DNA from 3 places in the Mesorhizobium sp. USDA 4132 genome. Region 3 is predicted to be linked to each of the others. Evidence: riboswitches for the same ligand, from Rfam matches in the RefSeq annotation. Region 3 holds a riboswitch; each other region holds the start of a gene.
What was found. A riboswitch is a leader RNA that binds a small molecule or an ion and turns the genes downstream of it on or off. The one in region 3 is predicted to bind cobalamin.
Positions count from the first base shown of each region.

Region 1: another riboswitch for cobalamin. It lies ahead of ACZ9IU_RS26590 ((2Fe-2S) ferredoxin domain-containing protein); the one in region 3 lies ahead of ACZ9IU_RS22005 (DUF1636 family protein).
Region 2: another riboswitch for cobalamin. It lies ahead of bluB (5,6-dimethylbenzimidazole synthase); the one in region 3 lies ahead of ACZ9IU_RS22005 (DUF1636 family protein).

Region 1 is NZ_JBWCCP010000002.1:822,447-833,049, reverse strand. It holds gene ACZ9IU_RS26610 (sulfatase family protein) at 42-1,478, opposite strand; gene ACZ9IU_RS26605 (LacI family DNA-binding transcriptional regulator) at 1,633-2,661, shown strand; gene ACZ9IU_RS26600 (YncE family protein) at 2,871-3,806, shown strand; gene ACZ9IU_RS26595 (hypothetical protein) at 3,850-4,266, shown strand; cobalamin riboswitch at 4,315-4,509, shown strand; gene ACZ9IU_RS26590 ((2Fe-2S) ferredoxin domain-containing protein) at 4,607-5,416, shown strand; gene ACZ9IU_RS26585 (ABC transporter substrate-binding protein) at 5,413-6,909, shown strand; gene ACZ9IU_RS26580 (ABC transporter permease) at 6,919-7,833, shown strand; gene ACZ9IU_RS26575 (ABC transporter permease) at 7,833-8,597, shown strand; gene ACZ9IU_RS26570 (DUF3299 domain-containing protein) at 8,664-9,218, opposite strand; gene ACZ9IU_RS26565 (hypothetical protein) at 9,358-10,359, opposite strand; gene ACZ9IU_RS26560 (DUF1007 family protein) at 10,415-10,603, opposite strand, start outside.
Region 2 is NZ_JBWCCP010000001.1:2,061,764-2,072,366, reverse strand. It holds gene ACZ9IU_RS10780 (UDP-2,3-diacylglucosamine diphosphatase) at 1-179, opposite strand, end outside; gene ACZ9IU_RS10775 (glycerophosphodiester phosphodiesterase family protein) at 271-1,038, opposite strand; gene ACZ9IU_RS10770 (carbohydrate ABC transporter permease) at 1,047-1,874, opposite strand; gene ACZ9IU_RS10765 (carbohydrate ABC transporter permease) at 1,861-2,730, opposite strand; gene ACZ9IU_RS10760 (ABC transporter substrate-binding protein) at 2,912-4,171, shown strand; gene ACZ9IU_RS10755 (NADP-dependent malic enzyme) at 4,350-6,665, shown strand; gene ACZ9IU_RS10750 (hypothetical protein) at 6,809-7,501, shown strand; gene bluB (5,6-dimethylbenzimidazole synthase) at 7,502-8,188, opposite strand; cobalamin riboswitch at 8,283-8,474, opposite strand; gene ACZ9IU_RS10740 (TolB family protein) at 8,502-9,338, opposite strand; gene ACZ9IU_RS10735 (NAD+ synthase) at 9,348-10,603, opposite strand, start outside.
Region 3 is NZ_JBWCCP010000001.1:4,430,586-4,441,188, forward strand. It holds gene ACZ9IU_RS21960 (NAD(P)/FAD-dependent oxidoreductase) at 1-252, shown strand, start outside; gene amaB (L-piperidine-6-carboxylate dehydrogenase) at 309-1,850, shown strand; gene ACZ9IU_RS21970 (P1 family peptidase) at 1,854-2,852, shown strand; gene cobD (threonine-phosphate decarboxylase CobD) at 2,845-3,873, opposite strand; gene cbiB (adenosylcobinamide-phosphate synthase CbiB) at 3,872-4,837, shown strand; gene ACZ9IU_RS21985 (cobyric acid synthase) at 4,821-6,290, opposite strand; gene cobO (cob(I)yrinic acid a,c-diamide adenosyltransferase) at 6,293-6,907, opposite strand; gene ACZ9IU_RS21995 (CbtA family protein) at 6,904-7,665, opposite strand; gene ACZ9IU_RS22000 (CbtB domain-containing protein) at 7,679-7,855, opposite strand; cobalamin riboswitch at 7,893-8,121, opposite strand; cobalamin riboswitch at 8,181-8,419, shown strand; gene ACZ9IU_RS22005 (DUF1636 family protein) at 8,528-8,938, shown strand; gene cobW (cobalamin biosynthesis protein CobW) at 8,935-9,972, shown strand; gene cobN (cobaltochelatase subunit CobN) at 9,991-10,603, shown strand, end outside.

The sequences.
Region 1 (10,603 bases), on a different contig from region 3:
CTCCCTCCGGGAAGCTGATCTGTCCCGGCAATATCGATGGCTCATCGCGCACCCGCCATGACGTCACGCGTCTTGAAGTTGGATTCGATCAGCCAGTCGCGCATAACATCCAGAAGCTCGTGCTTCCGTTCCGTATGGGCCGGATCGCTCCAGAGGTTCCTCACCTCCTTCGGATCGTTCTCGAGGTCGAACAGTTGTCCATCCTCAGAGCCCTTGAAGTGGACGAGCTTCCACCGATCGCTCCTCACGCCGGTCATGAACTCGACGCCACCGGCCATCGCCACGTCGCCGATCTGTTCGCAGAACACGTGGTCGCGCGGCGTCCAGTCCTTGCCTTCGAGCGCCGGCTTAAGGCTTTTTGCTTCGAAGGTTTTCGGCGGCATAATGCCGGCATATTCGAGGATGGTCGGGCCGAGGTCGAAGAGCTGGCAGAGACCGTCGACCGTGCGGCCGCCTTCGAACCGGCCGGCCGTCGACCAGATCACGGTCGGCACGCGGGTGACGACGTCATACATCGACCATTTCTGGATCAGGCCATGCTCGCCCAGGCATTCGCCGTGATCCGAGGTGAAGATGACGATGGCATCTTCGAGATAGCCGCGCTCCTGAAGTGAACCGAGCAGTTCGCCGACCTTTTCATCGATCAGCGTGACATTGCCGAGATAATGCGCCCAGAGCCGCTGCATCTGATCTTCAGACGGGTCGAGGCTCCAGACGACGGAGTCGTGATCGACCTCCACGTCGTGCTGGCGCTTGTCCTTCAGCTCCTGATGGAGGGAGCGCAGCTCTTCTTTCGTCGGCCTTGGCAGCGGCAGATCGTTGCGCCTGAGATACGGCTCGGTATAGCGCGCCGGCGGATCGAACGGTGGATGCGGCCCGGGGAAACCGACCTGCAGGAACAGCGGCTCGGTCGTCGGATAGGTCTCGACCCACCACTTCGCCATATTGCCGACGAAGGCGTCGGAATGCAGCGCCTCGGGCAGTTTCCAGTCGAAGCAGCCCAGCCTGTCGCGATAGTCGTCGAGCTTACGGTAGTGTTCGCGCTGCTGTTTGACGAGGCCATTGGCGGCCAGCGCCTTGTCCCACTCGTCGAAATACCAGCGGCCTTCCATATAGCGATCCTTGTTTTCCACGACGTAGCGCTCGTGGAAACCGGAATCCGAATTGTAGGGGATTGTATGCATCTTGCCGACGTTGACGCAGCGATAGCCGGCGTCACGTAGCTGCTCGACCCATGTCCGCTGCCATGCCTGGCCGTTGGCCAGAACGCCCGTCGTATGCGGGTAGTAGCCGGTAAACAGGCTTGCGCGCGAGGGAACGCAGCTTGGCGCATTGACGTGGCAATTGGTAAGCGCCACGCCTTTTTCGACAAGTCCATCAATATTGGGGGTCACGGCATAGGGGAACCCGAGCGCCGATATCGAGTCGTAGCGCTGCTGGTCCGTCATGATCAGAATGATGTTTGGCCTTTCAGCCATATACTGCTCCTCCGCGTCGCCGATAGCTGGCTTTCGCCTGCCGTGTCAGGCGAAAGAACGACTTCGGTCCCTCTTTCGCTTGCCTCCATTTCAAAAAGATGGCATAAAGTTACCGTTAACGCAACGATCACTCATGGGATTTTTTTGAGCTGAGATGACGATTGAACTTTCCGACAAGGTAGCCCGCAACGTCCCGACCCTTGCTTCGATCGCCGAACGGGTGGGCGTTTCAGTCAATACCGTCTCGCGCGCCTTGCGCGCCCCGCACACGGTCCGCATCGAACTTCGCCGCCAGATCAATGCTGCGATGGAGGAGCTGAATTACGTGCCGAACCGGCTCGCCGGCGGGCTTTCGGGCACGCGCTCGGACATTGTTGGCGTTGTCGTCACCTCACTCTACTATTCCGAATTCGCCAACATCATCGATACGCTGCAATCAGCTTTGCTGGAGCATGACCTGCAGGTCATGCTCGCCAATACAAGGTACAATGCCGACCAGGAGCTGCGTCTCGTCCGGTCCATCCTGAGCTGGCGGCCGGCGGCCGTTGCCATCATCGGCGTCGACCATCCCCCGAAAGTCGTCGAGCTTCTCAAGGCAGCCGACATCCCGATCATCGAGATGTGGGACACGGGCGGTGAAGTGATTGATACCGCCGTTGGGTTCGATCATGCACGTGTCGGCGCAGCGCAAGCCAACCATCTCATAGGTCAGGGTTATCGGCGCCTGGCTTTCGTTGGCAGCGTTCGCGAAAACGATAAACGCGCCCAGAAGCGTTTGAGCGGGCTGGAAGCTGCGGCAGCGACGGCCGGCCTCCCCGACATCGTCAAGCATACGGCGCAGCAAGGCGGCAGCCCCGAACTCGGGGAGCGGCTTGCAACCGAGCTTCTGGAACGCCATCCCGAGATCGACGCAATCGCCTGCAACAGCGATGTCGTTGCGTTTGGCGTGCTTCGGGCACTGCGGAAACTCGGCCGGCGCGTTCCCCAAGATATCGGCGTTGTTGGATTTGGAGACAACGAGGCGGCGAGCTGCGTTAGTCCCTCCCTAACGACGGTTCGCCCTGATCGCGAGCGTATTGGCAAGCTGACGGCCGAGGCGATCGTCGCACGGATCAACGATGCCAAATCATACACCGCACCCGTCGAATGGGAGCTTATCGTCCGGGAAAGTACAGTTCGATAGCTCCCGGCCATCCAAGGCGGTTGAAGCGTTCGTCTCCAGCGTTCGTTCGACATCCCACTCTCGGTCCATCTCCGCCAGTCTTGTTTCGATCTGCATCGCGATCCGGCAAATGTCGATCATCGCATTCTCGGGGATTGACAACGATCGCGTTTGTTATGTTATAACATAATAACTAATGATCGAAGCTACCGTCAATCTGGAGACAAGTCATGTCACGGCAGAAATCTCAACCAACTCCGGTGACCGTTTTGACCGGCTATCTCGGTGCTGGCAAAACCAAGCTTCTCAACCGCATCCTGACGGAGCCGCACGGAAAGAAGTTCGCCGTCGATGAGATCGGGATCGACAAGCGAGGGCCGTCACCCGCCTCGTCTTTTCTCACTCGAAACCGTCTGCTGACAGCTGTCGCGTCAGGCCTCATCTTTGCTGCTTCCGGAGCGTTTGCCGATGATGATCATGAGACGAAAGAGGCATGGCGCCTGTTTGTCGGCGATCATACGAATCCAGTCGTCCGCGCCATCGACTTCGAGAACGGCAAGGAACTCGGCCGCTACGACGTCAAGGGTCCTGCGGCGCTGACCGCCAGCGCGTCCGGCCGGAGCGTATTCGCCACGCAGTCGGATCATGACATCGTGCACGTCCTCAAGACTGGCATCGATTTCTCCGATCACGGGGAGCATCGGGACCTGGAGGTTTCCGAGGTGGGGCTGTTGCCCGTGACTTTCGAGGGCAAGCGTCCTTTCCACGTCGTTCCACATGACGACCATGCGATCCTCTTTTACGATCGAGGCGGCAAGGCGGATATCATCGACGAAACGGCTCTTCTCGAAGGCAGGGCTGACGTGAAGACAGTCGACACGACGAAGCCGCATCACGGCGTAGCGGTGACGATGGGTCGTTTCGTGCTGGTGTCGGTCCCAAACACTGAAGTCGAAACCAAGCCCGACGAACTGCCGCCGAGGGTCGGTCTTCGCGTCGTCGATGAAGCGGGCAAGCAGCTCGGTGACGTCGCGAAATGCACCGATCTTCACGGCGAGGCCACTTCGTCCCTGCTGGTTGCTTTCGGTTGCAAGGAAGGCGTTCTTGTCGCCCGTCCTGGCGGACTTGATGGACCGAAACTGGAAATGCTCGCTTACCCCATCTGACATGCCGAAAGGTTCGACTGGTACCTTGCTTGGCGGTAAGGCAATGCAGTTCTTCCTCGGCAACTACGGCGAGGACAAAATCGTCCTGATCGATCCGGACAGCGAGAAGCACTTCCGGCTGATCGCCCTGCCCACCCGCCGCGTCGACTTCCTGCTGGACCCAGCAACGCCGCGCAGTGCCTACATCCTGACGGAGGACGGTGATCTTCATGTGCTGGACGTGATCAAGGGCGAGATCGTTCGCAAAGCCAAGGTCACCGAGCCCTACAGCAAGGACGGCCATTGGCGTGATCCGCGTCCGCGCCTTGCCGTTGCGGACGGTCATATCGTCATTACCGATCCGCGGCACTCGCTGGTTCGCGTCGTCGATGCGGAAAGCCTGAAGGAGGTCCGTACGATTCCCGTCGAAGGAAAACCCTTTACGATCGTTGCCGTCGGCGGCTCCGGGGCATCGCATTGATGCGATGATGCGGCATGAAGCGGCGCCGTTGACAGTCGGCAGAGGGAGTGTAGGTTGGCGGCGTCAAGGTTCTTCCATCCCGCGATGGAAGCTAAGAGGGAATCCGGTAAAAACCGGAGCTGTCCCGCAACTGTGAGCGGTGAGCCGTTCGTCCAACATGTCACTGGCAGTCAATGCCGGGAAGACGGACGATGAAGGCTTTGACCCGCGAGCCAGGAGACCTGCCTGACGATAGAAGTTCCGTGGTCGGGGTGTGCCACAGGAATGACGGTTCCGTCGGGCCATCGTGCCTGCCGCAACCTTCATTTTTGCTGCCTCCTCCTTGAGTGAGACGAAGGCAGTGAAAACACAGGGATTATCTTCCCAGAACGTATCCGGGCGCGCCGTCCTGCTGATTGCGAAATCCGCCTTTGCGGCATCGCCGCATCTGGAAATGCAACGGCTCGCGAAACTTGCAGCCGGCGTGACCGGAGCCGGAACGGTTCGGGTCGCCTTTACCGAACAGGGTACCCCCTCCCTGCGCGACGCGCTGTCCGATCTGCTCGACGAGGATGTCGAAACCGTCGTTATCGTGCCGCTCGTCCTGCCCATGGAGCCGAGTTTCCTTATCTGGCTGACGAAATCGCTGAAGCGCTGGAAAGCGGTCGATAGCCGGCGCTGGCCGGCCCTTTCGATCACCCGGGATATCGCCTCGAGCACGTTGATGGCGCGGCTGATAGGCGAACTGCTCGAAACCGCCGAAGCACTGGACGTGCCGCAGACCGACACGCCGCCCGTTGCCGAGGGATCGCTCGTGCCGGCCCAGAAACGTCGCGTGCTCGTCTGCCAGGGCGGTCCCTGCAACGCGGCTGGAGCCGATGTGATCTGGGGACATCTGCGCAACCAGCAGGAGCGGCAGAAACTGCGCACTGCCGGCGACGGCACGATGACCGCAAAATCCACCTGTCTCGGCCCCTGCAATCTGGCGCCCGTGCTGCAGGTATTTCCGGAAGGAACCTATTACGGCGGCGTCAACGAAGATGCGATCGACCGGATCATCGGCGAGCACCTGCTCGGCGGTGGGATCGTCGAGGACTTCGCCTATCACCCAACGGGCCGCAAGCAGCGGCTTCGCACCCCATCCGAACAGAACAAGAGGAAAGAGAATTGACGTCGCACACTCTATCGCGCCTGGCCGCCGCCTGGCTCAGTGCCGCCATCTTTGTCACCGCAGGCACTGTCTTCGCTGCCGAGCCGGTTCGCGTCGGCGCCACCTACATCACCAATGGCACGGATCCGGCCAAGGGCTCGAACGGCTGGGCGCTGGTCAGCCACGGGGTCGGCGAGAACCTCTTCACCGTCGATCGGGACGGCAAGCTCGTGCCTGAACTGGCCGAAAAGGCGCAGCGCACCGGCGACCTGACCTGGACCGTGACCCTGAAACACGGCCGCCTGTTTTCCGACGGCACGCCGATGACAGCCAAAGCGCTGGCGGCGGGCTTCGACAACACATTCGCCAGCAACAAGGCGGCGCTCGCCACCGGTGGCAAGCTGACATTCGAGGCGGCCGATGACCTGACGCTGAAGGTGACAACCGAAAAGCCGGTGCCTTTCATCCAGGCGCTCTTCGCCGAATGGCCGCTGATCGCCTACAAACCCACCTCGGCCGGCAACGCCGTCTTCAGCGGTCCTTACCGGATCTCCGCCTTCAAGACGGATGCCTCGATCACGCTGGAGCCCAACGTGCATTTCGCCGGCGCCGACAAGCGTTCGCCGGTTAATTTCCGCAAGTTCGGTGATGCCCAGACCCTGACGCTGGCGCTGGAGGCCGGCGAGCTCGATTTGGCTTTCGGCTTGCCGTCGGAAGTCGTGAGCCGGCTCCAGACAAACCCTGATCTGGCAATCAAGTCGTTCCCGGTCGGATACCAGTATCTCGCTTTTTTCAACACTGCCCGGCCGCCGATGGATGATGTGAAGGTGCGCCAGGCGATCGATCTGGCCTTCGACCGCAAGGAGCTTGCCACCGCGATCAACGGTGGCGACCCCGCCACCGGCGCCTACGCCTCCTATTTCCCCTTTGCGGGCAGAGAGGCACGCCCGATCGACCCTGCCAAGGCCGCAGCGCTCCTCGACGAAGCCGGCTGGGCAAAAGGCAGCGGCGGCATGCGCGAAAAAGGCGGCAAGCCGCTGCGTCTGCTGGTCATAACCTATCCGCAGCGTCCTGATCTCGTCACCATGCTGCCGGTGGTCAAGGCGGAACTCGCAAAGATCGGCATCGCCATCGATACGCAGGTGGTGGAAAACATCCAGCAGATGGCTGCGGCCGGGGACTTCGACATCGCGCTCTGGGCGCAGCACACTGCCCCGAGCGGCGATGCCGCCTTCTTCCTGAACTCGATGCTGAGAAGCGGCGCTTCGCTGAACTATGCGAAATATGCCTCGCGTGGCTTCGACGCGATCCTCGATCGATTTGCGACCGAAGGCAATCCGGAAAAGCGGGTGGCGATTGCGCTGGATGCCCAGCAGAAGCTGTTCGACGATGCGCCCGCCTCTTTCCTGGTATCGCCCGTCTGGTATGTCGGCCTGTCGAAGCGGCTGAAGAACTACGAGCCGTGGGGATCCGACTACCACGTGCTGCGCGCCGATATCGGCGAGGCGGAGTAAGGCCACGTGATGCGACTGGTCAGGTTCGGCATGCAATCGATAGCGGGGCTGCTGGCGATTTCGCTCGCCTCTTTCTCGGTCATCACCTTGATGCCGGCCGATCCGGTTGCGATCGCCATTCGCGTCTGGAGCCTGCCGGCGACGGATGAGACCGTCGCGGCATTGAGGGCGGAGTGGGGCCTCGATCAACCTATGCTGCTTCGCTATCTCCAATGGCTGACAGATTTCCTCGGCGGAGATTGGGGCCGTTCGTTTCGGACTGGAGAGCCGGTATTTGCCGAATTCGTTGAACGGCTGCCGGTTTCGCTGTCGCTCGGTCTCGCCGGCCTGGCGCTGGCGATCGCGCTGGCAATTCCGCTCGGGTTCTTCTCAGCGGCCTATCCTGGGGGTATTGTCGATCGGATGAGCCGGGCTTTGTCGGTCTTCGTCCAGGCAGTGCCGGCCTTTTGGCTAGGCCTTGTCCTTCTCTGGGTCCTTGGTGTGCAGTTGCGCTGGGTCAGACCCTTCGCCAATGATTGGACCGCGATCGTCCTGCCCGTCCTGCTGATCGCGCTGCATTCCGTCGCGGTGCTTTCCCGCATCTATCGGCGCGATCTGAAGGAGACCGCCGGGCAGGCGCATTTCCGCACGGCACTTGCCAAAGGCCTTTCGGAACGCCAGGCGCTCTGGCGGCACGGCCACCGCAGCGCTCTCTATGCCCTCTTGTCGGCGGTCCGTTCCGAAGCGGGTTGGGTGATTGGCAGCACCGCGACCATGGAAATCCTCTTTGGCCTTGCCGGTATTAGTCAGTTTCTGGTTCAAAGCATCGCGGCGCGCGACCAGATGGTGCTGCAGGCCTATGTCATGGTCGTTGCCGTCTGGATGCTTGTATTGAATGCCAGCGCCAATCTCGCCATGCGCCTTCTCGATCCGCGTCTCGCCTGATGCCCCGGTTGATCGTGCTTGCGGCGCTCGCCGTCTTTTTCTGTGTCGGTGGTTTCTGGCAGCCCTATGATCCCGATATGGTTGACATGCTTGCCCGTCATTCCGGCATGACCGCCAGCCATCTGCTCGGTACCGATCATCTCGGTCGCGATCTTCTGTCGCGGATCATGGCCGGCGGATGGCGGACTGCCTGCGTCATCCTCTCGGTCGGCGCCATCGGTTTTTTGTTTGGCACCCTGCTGGGCACCGCCGCCGCCGTCCTTGGTGGCTGGCGCGAGAAGGTGATCCTGCGCTTCTGCGAGTTCTTCATCATGATGCCGACGCTCATCGTCGCACTGACGGCGGCGGCGATTTTCGGCCTGTCGCCGCTCAGCGCCGGACTGGCGCTCGGCTTGGCTGGCGTCGGGCCGCATGCGCTGCTTGCGCATTCGCTCAGTCAGCGGGTGCTCGGCCAGCCGTTCATGCTGGCAGCGAGGAGCCTCGGCGTTGCGCCGGCACGGATGATTACCGGGCATCTTCTGCCGAATACTCTGCCGCTGATGTTCGCCTATGTCGGCAACCAAGCGGGACTTGCCGCAGTCGCCTACGCCTCGCTCGCCTTCATCGGTCTCGGGGCCGACCCGTCGAAGCCGGATTGGGGATCGATGCTGTTCGAGTATCGTGTGTTCATCTTCGATCACCCGATGCTGATGATCTGGCCGGGGACAGCGGTTGCATTGACTGTCTCCGTGATGAACCGGGTTTTTGACGACGGCCAGGAGTGACTGCGTTTTCGTCTGGTTTCCTGATGATCGATTACCAGCGCCGTGAACCACCAGCCGATCGAACGTTTATCGCGCAAGCACGCCGAACGGTGAAATCGACTTCAGGTCGGGATCCGCGATATCGGTCGCTCTCGCGACCTCAGCATGGCTCATGCTGTAGCCGTAGTCGAGGACGCGCACACCGTCCATGATGAAGAGTTGGGCCTTGTCCAAGCCGGGTCGCAGGTTCCCCGTCACGGTGACGACCTCGTAAACCCTCGAAAGATGGAATGGCTCGTCTGCTACGACATGGACCAGTTGGTTGGGCGGTGGAGCCGCGCTGTGGCTGCAGGCTCCAGCCCAGGGCACCAGCATGAACTCGTAGACGAGATCGCCGTCCTGATCGACGGGCAGGATGAACCCGGTCAGCTCTACTGCACGGCTTTCGTCACGCCACGCGAGTGTTTCGCCCTGGGAGCGACTGGACGCCATGCCTGGTAACGCGACATCTAATCTCGATTGATCCGCAGGCCGCAAGGCGCTCCAAAGAACCGACTGGGGACCTGCATAGGCGCCGGACGCCGAATAGGTCATCCCGATCAGGATCGTCGTCAGTTTCAGGAGGAAAAGCGCGCGCCTCATCTGCATCTCCATGAGCGCAGCGCTCTCGCAAGAGAGAGGCCACTGCTGACGTGGATGTTAGCCCTATTTATCCACTTGGGTCAAAGCCAAGGTTGAGGGCGCGAGGTCAGAGTTTTCGTGTGGTCAGTCCAGTCGAACCTCAAAGGAAGCCTTCACATATCGGAACCGGCCTTGGCGGCGGTGCGGGATGATCCTGGGTGTATTTGGTGATGATCGGCTCCAGCGTCTCCTTCGCCCAGAACTTCGGCGCGCCGATCTCCTGCAGGCACGTGGCGTTCCAGTAAAGTCCTGATTTCTCCGGTGCCTTGCCCGTCGCCAGTGCCTTGGAGACAGCCGCGATGTCTTTTGACTCCGGATAGACGTAGAGGGTCGTCGGATTGTCGTTGACCATCGACAGCACCTGGGGCGTCTCCGATGGCGACCAGCTGGTGCAGCCATCACTGCGGCCGCCCGCATAGGTTACCAGCTTGCCACGGGGAACATATCCGTCGCGGTTGGCGTATGGACTATCCGGCTTCTTCATCATGCAGATGCCGGAGACGAGTGCGGAGGCATGTCCGCCTATCGCGCGCTGCCTGGCGTTCGCAGTCTCTCCGACGCCGTCGAACTGCACGAACGACCTGGTCAGGACCGTCTCCTGCTTTGGGGAAACGCCGTAGTAGCCCTTGAAGGAGGTCTTGATCTCGCTGGTCAGATAGGCCCCGCCTGCGGTCAGATTGGAGTTGAGGGCATTGCCGAAGTTCTTCGCGCACTGCCGTCCATTGGTGAAGTTTGCGACGCCCGGCAGGTTGCGCCCCCCGCCGTGCCCCGACGAAATTACGCGAAAGGACTGCTCAGCCTCACAGATGATGTAGAACCGCCCCCCTGCAGGCGCTTCGGTCAGGTCGTTCGGCCGCGTGGCGTCCATGGCGAAGTAGCAGGCGTTCCTGATCTTACCTTGCGACAGCTTTTCCTGATAAAGCGCACGTGCCCTTTCCAGCACCATCGGCGCGATCTGGCCGTTTCCGGCGCCGACATGGGCGTTCAGCCAATTCGGGAGCCGGGACGCGCCTTCCGAGGCGAAGGATGCGGAAGGCGCAGATAGACAGGCGACAGCGGATAAAAATCCAAGATATTTGAGAAGTATGAGCTTCGGGTGCACGAACACTCTCCGGGAATGACATTTGTGAAGGTCGGCCATCATGGTTGAGGAAGACTTAACAGCGGACCTCCAGCCTCGTCGCAACGATCTGCGAATAGTCGCTTCCCATCGGGTCGCTGAAGAACATGGTCGTCAGCATCGCCTGGTTTTCTGCCAGGATCTCCTTCGAATCCGGCCTGACGACTTTGCGCGCGCAGTGGCCGAAACTGTTGCCTGACGTCTTCAGGGCCGCGTCGTCTGAAAA
Region 2 (10,603 bases), 2.4 Mb from region 3:
CAGCCCTGCGGCCAATACCAGTTGCGCTTCAGCCGCCAGCCATCGACGATGTCGCCGACCAGGAAAATGGTATCCGCTTCATGATAGCGCAGGAAATCCAGGAGGAAGTCCGTTCGGGCGGCCTTGGAGCCCAGATGAACGTCCGAAATGAAGAGCGTTCTGAAATGCCTTGTATCCATCTCACCGGTCACGAAGTCGTCCTTTCGCTGCCGCTTCTGATGGCTTCAAAACCAGACTCGTGTTTCAGGATGATGACAGGATGCCGCATGACTACCTCATCTCCCGCTTGGCGCGAGTCGCAATCGCGATATCCGGGCGATCGGTGGTGAAGCTCGCGATACCGAGATCGAACATCCGCGTTGCCATTTCGATGTCGTGCGCGGCCCATCCGTGGATGATCACGCCGCGGTCGCTCAACGGGGCAATTGCGAGCGCGGAGATCATTTCGGCACGAATGCCGATCTCGAAAACTCCATAGGCGGCCAAGGCGGCGTCAACGCCGACCCAGCCCACCTGGCGGATGACTGCCGGCGAGCAGAGCCATACGAAGCCGAGAAGCTCCGAAACATTGTGGCCGGCCGCCTCAAGCGCCTTTCGGAAGGCGTCGAGCCGCTCCAGCGAGAAACTCGTCACCATGCAGCGGGAAAGCATGCCGCTGGCGACCAGCCGCTCGACAATCGCCTCCTCCATGCCCTCGTAGGCGGTCCCATCCGGCCGTGTCTTGATCTCGAGGCGCAGGTCGACCAGCGACAGCGCGAAGATGTCGATCACCTCGTCGAGGGTCGGAATGGTTTCACCTGCCGCGCCGACGATGACGTACTTCGACAGTTGCTCGTAGGTGAGCCTGCCGATCTCGCCCTTGCCGTCGGTCATCCGGTCGATCGTTGCATCGTGGTGGACGACCAGAACCTTGTCGGCAGTGTGGTGGACGTCGAATTCGACGAGTTCAACCGGCAGCGCGGCGGTCTGGCGGAAGGCGAGCCTGGAATTTTCCGGCCACAGATGGGTGCCGCCGCGATGGGATGCGATCTTGGTCATTCGAAACCTCACTTGATGCCGCCGAGACCCGCGCCCTGCACCAGCTGGCGTTCGGCAAATAAGAAAAACACGATGCTCGGCAACAGGACTACGCAGCTCGCCGCAAGGATCAGGGGCCAGTCGGTAAACGGCTGTTCGCGCACCGACGCCTGCAGGTTGGCGAGCGCGATCTGCACGGTCTGCGTATCGCCGCGCAGCACGATCAGCGGCCAGAGATAGGAGTTCCACTGGGCGATGAAGGCAAACAGCGCCATCGAGGCGATCGCGGCCCAGCAGATCGGCACGATGACATCGATCAGGATCTTGAAATGGCTGGCGCCGTCCAGGCGTGCCGCCTCCTCGTAGACCTTTGGCACGCCCATGAAATGCTGGCGCAGGAAGAAGGTCACGAAACCGGAGGCAAGCTGGGGCAGCACCGCCGCCCAGATGCTCGGCACCAGCTTCATCTTGGCCATCAGCAGATAGTTGGGAATGATGCAGATCAGTTCCGGAATGGTCAGCGTGCCGAGCACCACCCAGAACAGCATGTTGCGGCCGCGGAACTCCATGCGGGCAAAGGCATAGGCCGCAAGGATCGAGGTGATCATTGTACCGACGGTGGTCGACAGCGCGATAATGATCGAATTCATGAAATAGGCGCCGAGCCCTGCCTCGGTGAACACCCGCAGATAATTATCCGGATGCAGCGACCATTCGGCGACATTGGGATTGAGGAGGTCGGACGGTGCGAGCAGCGAGGCGCCGATGCCGATCAGGAAGGGGAAGACCACACCGAGGCCGAGCAGCGCCGCCCCCGCCCAGCCGAGGAAATGGAGGAGACGATCAGGAAAGGTCATAATTCACTTTGTCCCTGGCAAAGGCGAGCTTTGCGAGCGTGATGGCGACCAGCCCGAGGAACAGGAGCACGGCCAATGCCGATCCAGTCGAGATGTCGAACAGGGTAAAGCTCAAATAATAGAGGAAATTCATCAGGACGTCGGTGCCGTTGGCCGGCCCGCCGCGGGTGATGACGTTGACGAGCGTGAAGATCTGAAAACTGTCGATCACCGAGACCACGAGCAGGAACAGCGTGGTTGGCGCGACCAATGGAAAGGTGATGTCCCTGAACCGGCGCCAGCGCCCTGCCCGGTCGATGCGCGCCGCTTCGTAATAATCGTCGGGAATGGCGTTGAGCCCGGCAATGAACAGCAGCGTATCGTAACCAAGCTGCTTCCAGATCGCCACAATGCCGACCGCGACCAGCGCCAGGTTGACGTCCTGCAGCCAAGGAACCTTGCCGATGCCGATGGCGCCGAGCGTCAGGTTGATGAAGCCGATATCGGTGTTGAACATCCAGCTCCAGATCACCGAAATCGCCACGGAACTGGTGACATAGGGAAGGAAATAAACACCCCGCAGCAGCCGTGCGAAGGCATGGCTTTCCCTCAGGAGATGGGCAAGCGCCAGCGCCAGGATCAGCCGTGGCGGCACGCTCACCAGCATCAGGAGAAAGGTCACCCAGAGGGAATGATGAAACTGGTCCGAGCCGAACAGCTCAAGATAGTTGTCGAAGCCCACATATCTGGAGCGGCCGTTGAGGATATTGGTCTGGTGGATGCTGAGCCAGGCAGAATAGACGATTGGCCAATAGATGAAGAGGCCGAGCAGCCCGACACAGGGCAGAAGATAGAGATAGGGCCTCAATATCCGCATCGCGTTCCAACGTTTTCCCAAGGTCATGCTTTGACTTAGCGGCCCAGTGCGAAAGTCTCGTGACATTTTCCACTCCCCCGCGTCATTCGCCTGTAACGTCTCCTTCCTACCCTTTCGCGACAGCGGCTGTGGCCGTCGAACCGGCATTTCACCGGCGTTTCAACGAAAAGGAGAGAATGGGATGTTGAGGAAACTGCTTATCGCGGCCGCCGTCGCGGTGCTTGCGGGCCAGCCGGCTCTTGCCGCCCCCGTCGAAATCACCTTCTGGCATTCGCTCGCCAAAAAGGGCACGGACGCAGTCAACCAGATCGTCGACAAGTTCAACGCCTCACAGAGCGAATACAAGCTGAAGGCCGAATATACCGGAAATTACGACGACACGACCACCAAGCTGCAGGCCGCCATCCCGGCTGGCCAGGCACCGGACCTCATGATGCTGGAAGTCACCCGCTACGGCCTGTTCGCCGATTCCGGCGTGCTCGAGCAGCTCGACCCCTACCTTCAGAAGGAAGGCGCCGAATTCCTTGACCAGTACCAGTCGTTCGCGCTTGAAGGCCCGAAATATCTCGGCAAATCCTATGTGCTGCCGTTCAACGTCTCGACACCGGTCATGTACTACAACAGGGACGCTTTCCGCGCTGCGGGTCTTGACCCGAATGCACCGCCGAAGACCTGGGATGAACTGCGCCAGATGTCCGCCAAGCTCACGGTTCGCCAGGGCAATGACGTCAAGCAGTGGGGTGTCATCGGGCTCGGCCAGTTCGTGCGCTGGGCCTTCGTTGCACAGGCCGGCGGCGAATGGGTCAGCCCCAAGGACAATTCCGTGCTGATGGATAGTGATGCCTCGATTGGCGCCTATACCTACATGGCCGACCTGATCCGCAAGGACAAGGTTTCGCCGGAAGCAGCGGCGATCAACGAAAGCCTTGCCAGCCAATATTTCACCAGTGGCCAGGCTGCGATCAATTTCGACTCGACCGGCGGCTTCGGCGCACTGCGCGGTGCCGTGAAATTCGATCTCGGCGTTGCCTCGCTGCCTTGCGGCGTCAAATGCGCTGCCCCGATCGGCGGTGCGACGATCGGCATCAATTCGGCCTCCGACGAAGCCCATCGCAAGGGCGCCTGGGCGTTCCTGAAATTCATCTCGCGCCCGGAAATCAACGCGATCACCTTCGTCGAGACCGGCTACCTGCCGATCATGAAGAAGACCGCCGACGTCGACATCGCCAAGAAAGCGATCGCTGAAGAGCCCGGTTATTCGGTTGCCATCAAGCAGCTCGACGTGGCCTTTGTCCGCTCGCGCCCGCCGGCAATGCCGGCGATCCGCGCCAAGGAACCATCGGTCTGGGAAGCGATCGTGCTCGGCAAGACGCCGGAAGCACAGGCCCTGAAGACCTTCGGCGCCGAAATGCGGACCATGCTGTCGAAAAGCGGCGGCTGATACGAAGAGCGTGACATAAGAGCCTTGACCCAGACGACGAAAAGCCCGGAGAGGCCAAGCGCCTCTCCGGGCTTTGTTTTATTCGGCGAGGCAAATATCTGGGATGGACCCCCGTTCGATTTGTTGTATTGAGGGACCCATTCCCGAGAAAGACGCCGAGGTCGCAATGACATCGAATATGCCCGTAACTTCCCCAGCCAATGCCGATCTCGACGAGCAGGCGCTGTTCTTCCACCGCTATCCGCGGCCCGGCAAGCTGGAGATCCAGGCGACCAAGCCGCTCGGCAACCAGCGCGACCTTGCGCTTGCCTATTCTCCGGGCGTTGCAGCCCCATGTCTGGCGATCCGCGACAACCCGGATTTGGCCGCGGACTATACCGCCCGCGCCAACCTCGTCGCCGTCGTTTCGAACGGTTCCGCCGTGCTTGGGCTCGGCAATATCGGCCCGCTGGCTTCAAAGCCGGTCATGGAGGGCAAGGCCGTCCTCTTCAAGAAATTCGCCGGGATCGACGTGTTCGACATCGAGATCGACGCGCCCGGTATCGAGGCGATGGTCTCGACCGTTTCGGCGCTCGAGCCGACCTTCGGCGGCATCAACCTCGAAGACATCAAGTCTCCGGAGTGTTTCGAAGTCGAACGCCGGCTGCGCGAAAAGATGAACATCCCGGTCTTCCACGACGACCAGCACGGCACCGCGATCATCGTCGCCGCCGCGGTCCTGAACGGGCTTGAGCTCGCCGGCAAGAACATCGCCGACGTGAAAATCGTCACCTCGGGCGCGGGTGCCGCAGCACTCGCCTGCCTGCATCTCCTCGTTTCGCTCGGTGCGAAGAAGGAGAATATCTGGGTCCACGACATCGAAGGCCTCGTCTATGACGGCCGCAATACGCTGATGGACGAGTGGAAGGAAATCTACACCCAGAAGTCCGACAAGCGCGTGCTTGCCGACAGCATCGGCGGCGCCGACGTGTTTCTCGGCCTGTCCGCCGCCGGCGTGCTGAAGCCGGAACTCCTGGAGCAGATGGCCGACAAGCCGCTGATCATGGCGCTGGCCAATCCGACGCCGGAAATCATGCCCGAGCTTGCCCGCGCCGCCCGTCCCGACGCGATGATCTGCACTGGCCGGTCGGACTTCCCGAACCAGGTCAACAACGTCCTGTGCTTCCCCTATATCTTCCGCGGCGCGCTTGATTGCGGCGCCCGGACGATTAACGAGGAAATGAAGATGGCGGCGGTCAAGGCCATCGCAGCACTTGCCCGCGAGGAAGTCTCCGACGTCGCGGCGCGCGCCTATTCCGGCGAGTCGCCGATTTTTGGCGCAGACTATCTGATCCCCTCGCCCTTCGATCCGCGCCTCATCCTGCGCATTGCGCCGGCGGTTGCCAAGGCTGCCGCCGAGACCGGCGTCGCATCGCGGCCTATCCATGATTTCGAGGCGTATCTGGATCAGCTGAACCGCTTCGTCTGGCGCTCCGGTTTCGTCATGAAGCCGATCTTCAGCGCCGCCAAGGTTTCGGAAAAGAACCGGGTGATCTTTTCGGAAGGCGAGGACGAGCGCGTGTTGCGCGCAGCCCAGGTTCTGCTTGAGGAAAAGACCGCGACGCCGATCCTGATCGGCCGTCCTTCCGTCATCGAGGCGCGGCTTGCCCGTTTCGGCATCCGCATCCGCCCGAATGTCGATTTCGCCGTGGTCAACCCGGAAGACGATCCACGCTACCGCGACTATGTCGACGAATATTTCGCACTGGTCGGCCGCGAAGGCATCAATCCGGAAGCGGCACGCACGATCGTGCGCACCAACAATACGGTGATCGGCGCGCTGGCGGTCAAGCGCGGCGATGCGGATGCGCTGATCTGCGGCGTCGAGGGCCGTTATGACAAGCACCTTAGCGACGTGAACCAGATCATCGGCAAGCGTCCGGGCGTCTGCGCTTTCTCGGGCCTCAGCCTGGTGATTTCCCAGCGAGGCGCGATGTTCTTCACCGACACGTTCGTCAATTACAACCCATCCGCACAGGAAATTGCCGAGATCACCATTTTGGCGGCGGAAGAAATCCGCCGGTTCGGCATCACCCCGAAGGCAGCGCTGATCTGCCACTCGAATTTCGGCTCGCGCGATTCCGAGAGTGCGCAGAAGATGCGGGCTGCTCTGAAGCTGGTGCGCCAGCGGGCGCCGGAGCTGGAAGTGGACGGCGAAATGCAGGGTGGTTCGGCATTGTCGGAAACGCTGCGCAAGCGGGCCATGCCGGACAGTTCGCTGACCGGCGAAGCCAACCTGCTGGTTTTCCCGAACCTCGATGCGGCCAACATCTCGCTCGGTCTCGTCCGCAACCTCACGGATGCCCTGCATGTCGGCCCGATTCTTCTCGGGGCGGCCCAGCCGGCGCATATCCTGTCGTCCTCGGTCACGTCGCGCGGCGTGGTGAACATGGCGGCACTCGCCGTCGTGGAAGCATCGCAACCTAATCTGCAATTTCAATCCTTAGTTGCATAACTCTCTCGATGCGATGATTTGAGCCCGTCCGGGGCTCAGCCGGCCCCTGGATAGATTTCACCGTGCGGTGATCGCGGCCTTATGAGATTATCAACCGGCACGTTCCATGATGGCATCTTCTACTAAAGGAGAGGATGCCGGAATTGCCGATACCGCTTCGCGGCCTGCTGACCATACCGCTCTTGTTTTTGCCTGCTGCAGCGCTGGCGGGAGACCCTGCCGTTTGCGCAGCGCTCTACCGGAAACTTGGAAACAGCCCGGAGATCATCGGCAACACGTCCGCGGCGCGCAGCTATGCCCAGCAGCTCGGCGAATATAATGCCGATATCCGCGAACTGCGGGTCGACATGCGCCGAGCCGGCTGCGGCAACGGCAGCGTCGTGGTTCTCGGCGGCCCCAATGCCGAGGTCTGCGGCCAGATGCGGGATGCGCTGGACAGAATGGAGCAGAGCCGCGACACGCTGACAGCTGAGCGCAACGGTTCGCGGCAGATGATCCTGCCCTCGGAAGAGCGGAATGCCATTCTCGCCGCCATTCGCGAACAGCGCTGCATCCCTTCTTTCGAGCCGCTGCCGCCTGTAGTCGACGACAAGCGAAAGGTGCCGGGCATCGAGCTTCCCAGGCAAGAGGAGCCTTATTCCGGAATTACCAACCTGCGCACCCACCCACCGCAAAAGCCGCAGGCAACCGCAGTCCCGCCGCCAGTGCTCACGCCGCCGCCGGAGCGGCCATACGACCCAAGCAAAAAGGTGCGCACCGTCGGGCCGACCTTCCTGCCCGAAGCGGGTATTGATCTCACCAATCCGAAATCGGCAGGACCGCAGCCGCAGCAATAGTCAGCGGCTGTCCCATCGGTCCTGAAAGATCAGCGCGTCCAGGCCTAAACGCTGGCGCCAGCCCTTGAGCGCCAGTTCGGGTTCGCCGTAGAGCCGATCGACATAACCGAGGCAGAGCCAGGCGACGATCTCGACACGGTCGGGAATACCGAGCAGTCCGCGCACGTCCTCGTCGCGGAAAATGCTGACCCAGCCAACACCGACGCCCTCGGCCCTTGCCGCGAGCCAGAGGTTCTGCACGGCGCAGACGGTCGAATAGGCATCCATGCGCGGATTGTGAGTGCGGCCGAGCACGACCGGACCGGCGCGGTCCGGATCGCAGGTGACGCAGATCGACAGCGGCGCCTTGACGATGCCTTCGAGCTTGAGACTGCGGTAGAGGTCGCGGCTTTCGTCGGCAAACATCTCCACGGCTTCGTCATTGGCGCGCGAGAAGGCGGCACGAGCCGCCTCGCGTACCGCCGGATCGCGGATGAGGATGAAATTCCAAGGCTGCATGAAGCCGACCGAGGGTGCCGAATGCGCGGCGCCAAGCAGCCGCATCACCAGGTCGTCCGGCAGCGGATCGGGCAGGAACTGGTCGCGCACGTCGCGGCGTGTCTCGATCGCCCGGTAGACGGCGGCGCGTTCGACCTTGGAAAACTCGCCGGCAGGCAGCAAGGCATGGGCGAAAGGATCAGTCTGCATCGTCAAGTCCCCAACAATGCCGTCGCTCCCTCGCCTTCCCGGCTTGAAGCCTTTGGGCAAAAAGAGGTCCGAAACCGTTCCGCCGTCCGCGCGGGCTGGTCTATCTCGTCAGGCCGGTCTTCTGACTTGGCTTCGTCCGCCTCCACCGCCGCCTTCCCGAGAAAATCCCAGTGGCTCTCATATCCTGCGGCCGAGCGTCCACCTCACAGCGTTGGGCACGTTCCGGTTCCACCCCGGATTCCCGATTCTCCGGCTTGTCGCCGGCACCTGACAGGATCGTTTATGCCCTCACGCTATCTTCGGCGCAAGGCGTTCATGCGACAGGGAAATAGCGCACATAGGCAAACTCATCGCCATCAGGCGACCAGTTCGGCGAATTCATCGTGCCTTGCCCGCCGAAAAGCTCGAACAGCGTTTCGACATTGCCGCCGTCCATGTCCATCAGCCTGACGCGGACGTCGAGATCGCGCGGGTGGTCGAAGACATCGGCGTCGTAGGAAACAAAAACGATCTTGTCACCCTTCGGAGACGGATGCGGAAACCAGTCGCCGTAACCGCCGTCGGTGATCCGCTCCGCGGCGCCGCCTGCGGCCGGGACGCGCCAGATCTGCATCAGCCCGGTGCGACTGGAATTGAAATAGATCCATTTTCCATCCGGCGAATAGTCCGGCCCGTCATTGCGGCCCTCGCCGAATGTCAGCCGCTTCTCTGCGCCACCTTCGATGCCGATCGTATAGATGTCGAACTCGTCGCCGCGGATGCCGCAATAGGCGAAGTTTTTTCCGTCCGGCGACCAGCCATGCCAGTAGGACGGCAGGTTCCGGGTCACCAGCCGCGGCACGCCGCCGCCGGCGGGAAGCACATAGATCGTCGACTTGCCGAACTCTACCTTGTCGGAAATGGCGATCAGCGAACCGTCCGGCGAAATGCCGTGGTCGTTGTTGCATTGGCGGGCAAAGCCGGTATCGACCGGTTCAGGCTCGCCGTCACCGTCCGGCGACAGACGATAGATCAGGCCCTCGCTGTTGAGCATCAGGTAACGCCCGTCCGGCGACCAGTTGGGCGCCTCGAACAGGGCTTCCGTCTGCCAGACCACTCGCATCGCCCTCGTCCGGATATTGAAGATCTCGACCGAGCTGCGCGGGGCCATGATCCTCTCCTACCGGTCGCGGAAACGGTTGGTGATCGGATAGCGCCGGTCGCGGCCAAAATTCTTCTTGGTGATCTTGACGCCCGGCGCCGATTGGCGCCGCTTGTATTCGGCGAGATAGAGCAGGTGTTCGATCCGGTGAACAGTCGCGATGTCGTGGCCGCGGGCGACGATCTCCTCGGTGCCCATTTCCAGCTCGACGAGGCATTCGAGAATGTCGTCGAGCACCGGATAGGGCGGCAGCGAATCCTGGTCGGTCTGGTTGGGTCTGAGTTCCGCGGACGGGGCCTTGGAGATGATGTTCTTCGGGATCACCTCGCCGCTTGGGCCAAGAGCCGTCGGCGGCAGGTGTTCGTTGCGCCAGGCGGCCAGCGCGTAGACCTGCATCTTGTAGAGGTCCTTGATCGGATTGAAGCCGCCGTTCATGTCGCCGTAGAGCGTTGCGTAGCCGACCGACATTTCCGACTTGTTGCCGGTCGTCACCACCATCGAGCCGAACTTGTTGGAGATCGCCATCAGGATCGTGCCGCGGGCGCGGCTCTGGAGGTTCTCTTCGGTAATCCCCTCGTCGGTTCCTTCGAACAGCTCGGCCAGCGCTGACGAAAAACCGTCCACCGGCTCGGCGATCTGCACGATGTCGTACCGGCAGCCGAGCGCCCTGGCGCAATCGGCTGCGTCCTTCAGCGAATCCTCGGAGGTGTAGCGATAGGGCAGCATCACCGTGCGCACCCTCTCCTCGCCCAGCGCATCGACAGCGATCGCCGCGCAGATGGCACTGTCGATGCCGCCGGACAGGCCGAGAACGACCGACTTGAAGCCGTTCTTGTTGACGTAGTCGCGGAAGCCCAGAAGGCAGGCACGGTAATCCGCCTCCTCCTTTTCCGGAATGCGGGCCATCGGTCCGCGGGCGCAATGCCAGGTCTCGCCAATCCGTCTCCATTCGGTGACGGCGACGGCCGCCTCGAACTGGCTCATCTGGAAGGCGAGCGACTTGTCGGTGTTGAAGGCGAAGCTTGCGCCGTCGAAGACCAGTTCGTCCTGACCGCCGAGCTGGGCCGCGTAGATCATCGGCAGGCCGGTCTCGATCACCTGCTTCAGAACGACCTGATGGCGAATATCCACCTTGCCGCGAAAATAGGGCGAACCGTTCGGCACCAGCAGGATTTCCGCCCCGCTTTCCGAGAGCGTCTCGCAGACGCCGAGATCGCCCCAGATGTCCTCGCAGATCGGAATGCCGAGCCGCACGCCGCGGAAATTGACGGGGC
Region 3 (10,603 bases):
ACCGACAACGCTTTGCCGCGTCTCCACAAATTCGGCCGCAACACGATCGGTTTTTCGGGCTATAACGGCCGGGGCATCGCGCCCGGCACGACATTCGGCAAGCTGCTTGCAAAACATATCCTCGGGGAGATCTCCGAGGCCGACCTGCCCCTGCCGCTTTCGGACCCGCAGGAACCGGCCTTCCGCGCCATCAAGGAAGCCTATTACGAAGCGGGCGCACAGATCGCCCATTTCGCCGGCGGGCGGTTCTGATTGCGAAACTGCCACCGATTTGTAGATTGACGAAAATTACCCATCCGGAGACTGACATGACGCTCGCCACACTCGATCTCGCCGCTGAGGTGAAACACATTCTGAGCGGTCTCGGCGTGAAAGCCGAAAGCTATAACGGCGGCACGCTCGCCGTCCGTTCGCCGATCACCGGCCTGGAAATCGGCAGACTGCCAGAAGAAACCGCCGCAGGTGCCGTAAAGGCGATCGATGCCGCCCACGCGGCCTTCCTCGAATGGCGGCTGGTGCCGGCTCCGAAGCGCGGCGAACTGATCCGCCTTCTCGGCGAGGAACTGCGCGCGGCCAAGACCGCACTCGGTCGGCTCGTCTCCATCGAGGTCGGCAAGGTCACCTCCGAAGGCCTCGGCGAAGTGCAGGAAATGATCGACATCTGCGATTTCGCGGTCGGCCTGTCCCGCCAGCTCTACGGCCTGACGATCGCCACCGAACGCTCCGAACACCGGATGATGGAGACCTGGCATCCGCTCGGCGCGATCGGCATCATTTCCGCCTTCAACTTCCCGGTCGCTGTTTGGTCCTGGAACGCCGCGCTCGCGATCGTCTGCGGCAATTCCACCGTCTGGAAGCCGTCCGAAAAGACACCGCTGACCGCGCTCGCCACCCAGGCAATCTTCGAAAAGGCACTCGCCCGTTTCATCGCCGACGGCGGAAAGGCCCCGAAGAACCTTTCGACCGTTCTGATCGGCGGGCGCGATATCGGCGAAGTCCTGGTCGATCACGACAAGATCCCGCTGGTTTCCGCAACCGGCTCGACGGCCATGGGCCGGGCCGTCGGCCCGCGGCTTGCGTCGCGCTTCGCCCGCTCGCTGCTGGAACTCGGCGGCAACAATGCCGCGATCGTCGCCCCGACCGCCGATCTCGACCTGACGCTTCGCGGTGTCGCCTTCGCCGCCATGGGCACCGCCGGCCAGCGCTGCACCTCGCTGCGCCGCCTCTTCGTGCATGACAGCGTCTATGAAACGCTGGTGCCGCGCCTCGCCAAGGCCTACCAGTCGGTGACGATCGGCAGCCCGCTCGAAAACGGCAATCTCGTCGGCCCGCTGATCGACAAGGCCGCTTACGACAAGATGCAGAAGGCGCTGGAAGCCGCCAGGGCCGAAGGCGGCAAGGTGACCGGCGGCGAACGTGTTCACCAGAACGAGGCCGCAGACGCCTATTACGTCCGCCCCGCGATCGTCGAAATGCCGGCCCAGTCCGGTCCGGTCAAGGACGAGACCTTCGCCCCGATCCTCTACGTGATGAAATATTCGAGCTTCGACGAGGCGCTCCACCTGCACAATGACGTGCCGCAGGGCCTTTCCTCCTCGATCTTCACCAACGACATGCGCGAAGCGGAAACCTTCGTTTCCGCCCGCGGCTCCGATTGCGGCATCGCCAATGTCAATATCGGCCCTTCCGGCGCCGAAATCGGCGGCGCGTTCGGCGGCGAGAAGGAAACCGGCGGCGGTCGCGAATCCGGCTCCGACGCATGGCGCGTCTACATGCGCCGCGCCACCAACACCCTGAACTACGGCCGCACCCTGCCGCTCGCGCAGGGCGTCAAGTTCGACATCGAATAACCGATGGCCGAACCGCTGAACCTGCTGACCGACATCGAGGGCGTGGCCGTTGGCCATGCCACCGATCTTGCCTTGGGGTCGGGCGTCACGGCGATCATCTTCGACGAACCGGCAATCGCCTCCGGCTCCGTCCTCGGCGGCGCTCCGGGCGGGCGGGACACAGCCCTGCTCGATCCGTCGATGACCGTGCAGACGGTCGATGCCTTCGTGCTGTCGGGCGGCTCTGCCTTCGGTCTCGATGCGGCCGGAGGGGTGCAATCGGGTCTGCGGGAAATCGGTCGCGGTTTCCAGGTCGGCAGCGTCCGCGTGCCGATCGTGCCGCAGGCGATCCTGATGGATCTCCTCAACGGCGGCAACAAGGACTGGGGCCTGCATTCGCCCTATCGCGACATGGGTTACGAGGCCTTCAAAGCTGCCGCCAAGGGTGAGTTCGCACTCGGAACCATCGGCGCCGGAACGGGCGCCACGACGGCAACGTTCAAGGGCGGCATCGGCTCGGCAAGCGCCCGGACTTCAACAGGCCATACGGTCGCGGCACTGCTTGCCGCCAATGCCCTTGGCTCGGCGACGATTGGCGAAGGCCCGCATTTCTGGGCCGCTCCCTTTGAAGAAGACAAGGAGTTCGGCGGCCTTGGACTACCTCCGACCTTCGACAACCGCATGCGCCTCAAGGGCCGCAATGTGACGTCGACGACGATAGGCGTCATCGTCACCGATGCCGTGCTGACCAAGGCACAGGCGCACCGGCTTTCCATCCTCGCCCATGACGGGCTTGCCCGTGCCATCCTGCCGGCACATCTGCCCTTCGACGGCGACACGATCTTTTCGGCGGCGACCGGGGCGAAACCTTTAAGCGACCCCTCGGATTTCATGGAAATCTGCCATCTGGCGACGCTGGTAACCGCCCGTGCCGTGGCCCGCGGCGTCTACGAGGCGACGGCTTTGCCCAATGCAAGCGCCCAGATCGCCTGGCGCGACAAATTCACTTCGCCGGCTAAATAGTTTTTAAGGCTTCTTGGAGCCGCGGCCAGTCGCGCTCGCAGGGAAGGCCGATCCTCAGATCCTCGGGCCGTTCCTCGAACCGGCGCACCAGAATGCCCTGCTCTCCAAGATGCCGGAAAACCGCCTGCGCGCGGGGATCCCGGATGAAGCGGAACAGCGACGTCCCACCCGCAACAGGTATTCCCGCGGCCCCGAGCAGGGCATCCAACCGCGCCGCATCCTCTTTAAGCCTCAGCCGCATTGCGTCCTGCCATGTCACATCGGCGAGTGCCTCGTTCCCCACGTGCAATGCCGGACCGGACACCGCCCAGGGACCCAGCCGGTTCTCGATTTTCGCGATCGTTTCGGGATGCGAAATCACGAAGCCGAGTCGTAGGCCGGCCATGCCGTAGAACTTGCCGAAGGAGCGCAGCACCACCAGCCCACCGGCATCCACCGCGTCGGTGACGCTCGATGCTTCCGAAACATCCATGAAGGCTTCGTCCACGACCAACAGCCCGTTCTTTGCCCGCATGATGGTGGCGAGCGCCAAAAGATCGGCACGCGCGACGATGCGCCCGGTCGGGTTGTTGGGATTGACGATGACGGCGAGGTCCGCTTCCGCCAGCCGATCCAGATCGTCGGTTTCGCTGACCTCGAAGCCGGAAAACCGCGCCGCGCGGGCATGCTCCGCATAGGTGGGCGAAAGAACCGCGGCACGGCCTTTCCGGGCGATCAGATCAGCGACCATCGGCAGCAGGATCTGCGTCCCCGGCCCCGCCGCGACATGTGCCGCCGACGGCGCGCCGTAGGCAGTAGCGGCAAGGCCCTTCAGCCTTTCCGCCGATGCGACGTCAGGCAGTCGCGTGAAAGCATTGTCGGGCAGGGGCGAATACGGATAGGAATGCGGGCTGATACCGGTGGAAAGATCGACCCAGGGTTCCGGCGCATGTGGAAACAGTGCCCGGGCACGGGAAAGATTACCGCCGTGCTGTATCGGATCGCCAATTTCACCGCCAATCTCAGGGCCTGCCAACTTCATGTTCCTTCTCGCATTTTTCGCCCTGATCACGGAGCGCATCGTGGGTTATCCGGACTGGTTATTTCGGCGCATCGGCCATCCGGTCACCTGGATCGGCGCATTGATATCCCGGCTCGACCGCGATCTGAACCGCGAAAGGGACGACTTTTCCACGCGCAAGCGAAAGGGCGTGTTCGCGCTTCTGGCGCTTCTCGGCATCACCGTCCTGCTCAGCCTGGTGATCGAATACGACCTGAGAATGATCCCCCTCGGGCCGATCCTGCTGGTTCTGGTTGCCGCCAGCCTGCCCGCGCAGAAGAGCCTTGAAACCCATGTCGAGGCCGTGGCGACGGCGCTGCGATACGGAGGTCTGGATGCCGGGCGGAAAGCGGTCTCGAAAATCGTCGGGCGCGATCCGGAAAAGCTCGATGAAGCCGCCGTCTGCCGCGCGGCGATCGAGAGCCTCGCCGAGAATTTTTCGGACGGCGTCGTGGCGCCGGCCTTCTGGATGGGGATCGGCGGTCTCGCGGGCGGCGTCGGCTACAAGGCGGCCAATACCGCCGACAGCATGATCGGCCACAAACTGCCGCGTTACGAGGCCTTCGGCTGGGCGGCAGCGCGGTTCGACGATCTCATCAACCTGCCCGCCTCGCGCCTGAGCGCCCTTCTCTTCGTGGTCGCAGCAGGTTTCATCGATCGCGCCTCGCCGGGCAACGCGATCCGCGCCATCAGGCGGGATGCCCGCCATCACCGGTCGCCGAACGCCGGCTGGCCGGAAGCGGCGATGGCCGGCGCGCTCGGCATTGCGCTTGCCGGACCGCGCAGCTATGGCGGACAGATGATCGAGGCACGGTTCATGGGCGAGGGTGGGCGCTCCGAGCTCACCTACGACGACATTCGCCGCGCGCTGAAACTCGCCCGCGTTGCCGACGCTCTGCTGATCGGCCTTTTCGGCCTTCTGGCGCTGATCATCTGGCAAGTTTGAGCAGCCCATCCAGATCGAGATGCTTTTCCATATGGCCGGCCAGCCGGTCCAGCACTGCGTCCACGCCAGCCTCGTAGTCCAGGTCCGATACAGAACCTCCGAGCCGCGCCAGCCAGGCCGACCGCTGCCGGTCGTCCGAGAACAGGCCATGGAGATAGGTGCCCCAGACCCGGCCATCCCCCGATATCGCACCTTCCGGGTTACCGCCGATTGTCGCAAAAGACTGCCTGCAATCGGCACCGGTGGTTCGCCCGATATGCATTTCATAACCGGACAGGGAAATTCCGTCGAAACTCGCGCCCGCAACGGCCTCAAGCCGTTTATCGCCCGCGAGAACCGTCTCGACATCCAGCAGGCCAAGCCCCTCGATCGAGCCGGGCGGCCCTTCCGTCCCTTCCGGATCGGAAATCGTCTTGCCAAGCATCTGGTATCCGCCGCAGAGACCGAGCACCTGCCCGCCGCGGCGGACATGGGCTGCGATATCGACGTCGAAACCGGCCGCCTTCAGCGCCCGGAGATCGGATATCGTCGCCTTAGAACCGGTGAGCAGCACGAGATCGCAATCGCCGGGAATGGCCTGTCCCGGCCGGACCCGGATCAGATCGACATCCGGCTCCGCTTCCAGCGGATCGAGATCGTCGAAATTGGAGATATGCGGCAGGATCGGCACCGCGATCCTGATCTTCGCACCAGCCTTCCGCACAGAAGGTGCATTAAGGCCAAGCGCATCTTCGGCCGGCAGCCGGGCCGCATCGGCAAAATGCGGCAACAGCCCGATCGACTGCCAACCGGTGAGTTCCCCGATCATCCGCATGCCGTCGGCGAACAGGGCCGGATCGCCCCGAAAACGATTGACGATAAAACCCCGGATCATCGCCGCATCCTCGGGATCGAGCACCAACCTCGTGCCGGCAAGGCTGGCAATCACCCCGCCGCGGTCGATATCGCCGATCAGCACCACCGGCACGTCGGCGGCCCGGGCAAACCCCATATTGGCGATGTCATTGTGGCGAAGATTGATTTCCGAGGCGCTGCCGGCACCCTCGACCAGCACGAGATCAGCCTGATTGCGGAGGATTTCGAAACTTTCCAGAACCCGCGGCATGAGCCCGGGCTTGAGGCTCTGATACTCGGCGGCCTTGGCATTGCCTTCGACCCTGCCTTGCACCACCACCTGCGCACCCACCTCGCTCTGCGGCTTCAGGAGCACCGGGTTCATGTGGACGCTGAGCGGTGCGCCGGCGGCACGCGCCTGCAGCGCCTGCGCCCGGCCGATTTCGCCGCCATCCGCGGTGACCGCGGCATTGTTCGACATGTTCTGCGGCTTGAAAGGCATGATCTTCAGGCCGCGTAGCGTAAAGGCGCGGGCAAGCCCGGCCACGACCAGCGACTTGCCCACATCCGAGCCCGTTCCCTGAAACATCAGCGCCCGAGCTGGCTTGACCCCAACCATGGCTAAAACTCGATGCCGGCCTGGGCCTTCACGCCCGCCTTGAAGTGGTGTTTGACCAGCGACATCTCGGTCACCATGTCGGCGGCCTCGATCAGCGCCGGCTTGGCGTTGCGGCCGGTGACGACCACATGCAGATCCAGCCGCCGTGCCTGTAACGCGGCGACGATCTTGTCGAGATCGAGATAGTCATAACGGAGCGCGATGTTGAGTTCGTCGAGGATGACGAGCCCGATCGTCTCGTCCGCCATCAGCTCGAGTGCCTTTTCCCAGGCCTTTTCCGCCGCGGCGACGTCGCGCTTCAGGTCCTGGGTCTCCCAGGTAAAACCTTCACCCATCGTGTGCCAGGCGACGCGGTCGCCGAAGACGGCAAGCGCCGGCTGCTCCCCAGTCGACCAGGCGCCCTTGATGAACTGCACGACGCCGACCCGGCGGTTGTTGCCGAGCATGCGCAGCGCCAGGCCGAAGGCGGCTGTGGATTTGCCTTTTCCGGAGCCGGTATGGACGATGAGAAGACCCTTTTCCTGGGTCTTCTCTGCCACTTCCGCATCCTGAACCGCCTTGCGGTTCGCCATCTTGGCGCGGTGACGCTCGACGGACGCCTCATCGATCTCCTTCACCGGGAAGCGAGCTTCGCCGAAGATCCGGCAGAAGCTTCCTCGCCAGCGCGGAACTTTTCGCGGACGACACCGGCCAGCGCACCGAGCACCGCCCAGAACACCAGGTTGGTGGCATAGACGGCGTTGACGAAGCGGGCATAGAGATCCATCGGGACGGCCGTTTCATGGCTGGGCGGCAGCGGCGCGCCGACCAGATGCGGGGCGATCAGCAGCACGACCGCAAGCGCTGCAAATACGGCCGAGCGTGTGTAGGCGAGCAGGCCGAGACCGATTGCCGTGCAGACAGCCGTCGAGACCCACCAGATCTGGCGCGGACCGAGTTCCGCGGCCGGCATGCCGGGCAGTTCCGGCGGCAGGCCAAGGCCGGGCGCGAGAATGACGGTGAGAAAGCCGGCAATGCCGAACATCAGGCCACCGCGCCAGCCCTTGAAGCCGCCGAACGCTTCCGAGGCGGCGATGAGGACAAGGGCAAAACCGATAGCCGACAGCATGTCCGCGGCGAGTGTATAGATGAAACGCTCGAAGCCATCGGCGGGAGCCCAGGCTTCCTCGCCGTGGTGATGCTCGGCGGCGGATGACGCAGCACCTGCGGCAGGTGCTGCGTCATGGCTGTGGCCTGCCTCGGGCGCGGCATTTTCGAACACTTCCGCCCGCAGGATCAGCGGCACGGTGGAGAAACTCTGCATCACGGTCAGCAGCAGTCCGGACAAAAGCCCGGCGATCACCGCCGTGAAGACGATGTTGCGAAACAACGACATTGGGGAGAACTCCTCAGTGGCAGGGGAAGGCGAGCGAGTGGCGCGTGTCATGCGCGGCATTGTGGACGACTTCCAGATGCGAGAAGCCGACAAAGCCGACGATGAACAGGCCGAGCAGGGCCGTCATGCTGAGGGGAATGATCTTCGAAGCGGAAATGGTGACTGCAGCTGCAGCAGAATTCGTAACCATGGTCTCGTCCTTTCGCCCTCCACCCGAGGGCCGTTCACGTTCTTTGCCGCCTCTGGCAGGTCTCCTGGCTCGCGGATCGGACGCCTTCTCCCGCCTTCCCAGAAGTCCGTTGGCCGGATTTCCCAGTGGCATGACGGCCGGACGGCCGTTTTGGTCGAAGACTTTCCGCTTACAGTTGCGGGGGCAGCCGCGGGTTGGACGGCAGAATTCCGTCGCACCGCATTCCCTCTAAAACCCTTTCGGGCACCATAGGCTCGATCACTATAGACGAATTCGCCGTCACGGCAATCGCCTTTGCGACGCATTGACATGGGCCTGCGACCGGGCTTACTTGAAGAGAGATGGTCCCTTTCCGGCAACGGGGAGGGCTAAGAGAGAATGCGGTGCGATCCCTTTTCAGGATCAATGCCGCGGCTGCCCCCGCAACTGTAGGCGGCGAGCCATTGCCTAAAACGGCCATTTGGCCGTCAAGCCACTGGGAAATCCGGCCAACGGTATCCTGGGAAGGCAGGCAAATGGCGACGACCCGCGAGCCAGGAGACCTGCCGTCCGATTAATTTTGCTTCACCGGGCGGGGTGCTCCGGAGGAAGTTTCTCGATCACCGCAGAGGGATTTTCGACCTTCTGCTCCGCGCCCCGATTTTTCGACCCCGGCGGGAACGCGGCTGACCGATGAGTGACCACCGACCAGATGATCCGGCAACCGCCGGCCCGGCAGATGTGACGATTTTCGTCTGCACCAATTGCCGTGACGCGTCCGACGGCGAAATCCGGCCAGGCATCGCACTGATCGCGGCGCTGCGCGAGGCAGCAAGCGGCAAGCCGCTCGCGGTCAAGCCGGTCACCTGCCTTGCCAATTGCGAAAAAAGCCCGAGTGCCGCCTTCAACCACAAGAGCGGCTGGTCCTATGTCTTCGGCCACCTGTCGCTCGACAATGTCGAGGACATCGTCACCGGCGCGATGATGCTGGCCGAGGACGAGCGCGGTTTCCTTCCCCTTCGCGGCCGCCCGACCTGCCTGCGCGGCAAGGGCATGACGGCCCGTATTCCACCCTTTCATCACCACGAGGACATGCCATCATGAGCGTTTCGTTCGACCGCGTTCCCTGCACCGTCGTTACCGGGTTTCTGGGAGCCGGCAAGACCACGCTGATCCGCAACCTGATCGAAAACCTGAAAGGCAAGCGGCTGGCGATCATCGTCAACGAATTCGGCGATGTCGGCATAGACGGCGACGTGCTGAAGGGCTGCGGCATCGAAAGCTGCCCGGAAGACAACATCATCGAGCTTGCCAACGGCTGCATCTGCTGCACCGTGGCGGACGATTTCGTGCCGGCGATCGACCGTATCCTGGCCATCGAACCCTGCGTCGATCACATCCTCATCGAGACCTCCGGCCTCGCGTTGCCGAAACCGCTCGTCCAGGCCTTCCAGTGGCCTGACGTCAAGGCGCGTGTGACGGTTGACGCCGTGATTGCCGTGGTCGACGGACTGGCGCTCGCCGAAGGTCGCGTTGCCGACGATCACGAGGCGCTGGAAGCGCAGCGCGACGCGGACGGTTCGATCGACCATGACGACCCGGTCGAGGAAGTGTTCGAGGACCAGGTGGCCTGTGCCGACATGATCGTGCTCACCAAGAGCGACCTCCTGGATGCCGCCGGCCTCGCGACCGCCAGGGATCGCGTGTCCGCCCATCTGCCGCGTGCCGTGAAAATCGTCGCGGCCGCCAATGGCGCCATCGATCCGGCCGTACTGATTGGCCTCGGCCTCGCCGTCGAGGACGATATCGAAAACCGCAAGACCCATCACGACGACGAACTCGACCACGATCACGACGATTTCGACAGCTTCGTCGTCGATCTGGCCGCAGTCACCGATGCCGAACAGCTCGCCGCCCGCATTTCTGCGACCGCGGAGGCAGAGAACGTGCTGCGCATAAAAGGCTTCGTGGAAGTCGCGAACAAGCCGATGCGCCTGCAGGTTCAGGCGGTAGGATCGCGCGTGAACCATTATTTCGACCGTGCCTGGGCACCCGGCGAAGCGCGGACAAGCCGCCTTGTCGTGATCGGCGAAAAAGGCATCGACCGCGCCGCGATCGAAAGGATGCTGGCCGCATAAGTAGGCCCCGAGGGAAGGATGCACATACTCGCCACCACATCGTCGTCGCTTGACGACCTCATCGAACCGGTCGACCTTAATCAGTCGCCGGCCGACGTGGTGGTGCTGTCCTTTTCAGGCAGCGACCTGAACGGCATTGCGGCCGTCTGGAATTCGGCTGGGTACGGCGGTTTGGATACCCCCCTCTGGCCTGCCGGCCATCTCCCCCTCAAGGGGGGAGATCAGCAAGACGCACCCGCCTCCATCAAGAACCAGCGCCGGAGTGAGGCGTGGCGTGGCCACGATTCGATCTCCCTCCTTGTGGGGGAGATGGCCGGCAGGCCAGAGGGGGGTGGCGACATGCATGAACATGGCAGCAAGCACGTGCCGGCCCCTTTCCCAAGCCTCCGCCTCACCAACCTCTCCGATCTCCGCCATCCCATGTCGGTCGATCTCTGGATCGAGAAGACGGCGGCCCATGCCAAGGTCATCCTCGTGCGCATTCTCGGCGGTTACGATCGCTGGTCCTACGGCGTAGAGGAGCTTTCGCGGCTGGCGCGCCGCAGGAAGATCGCGCTGGCGCTGCTGCCCGGCGAATGCAGCATCCGCGACGAGCGGCTGACCGTCGCCTCGACCGTTTCGGAAGACCGGA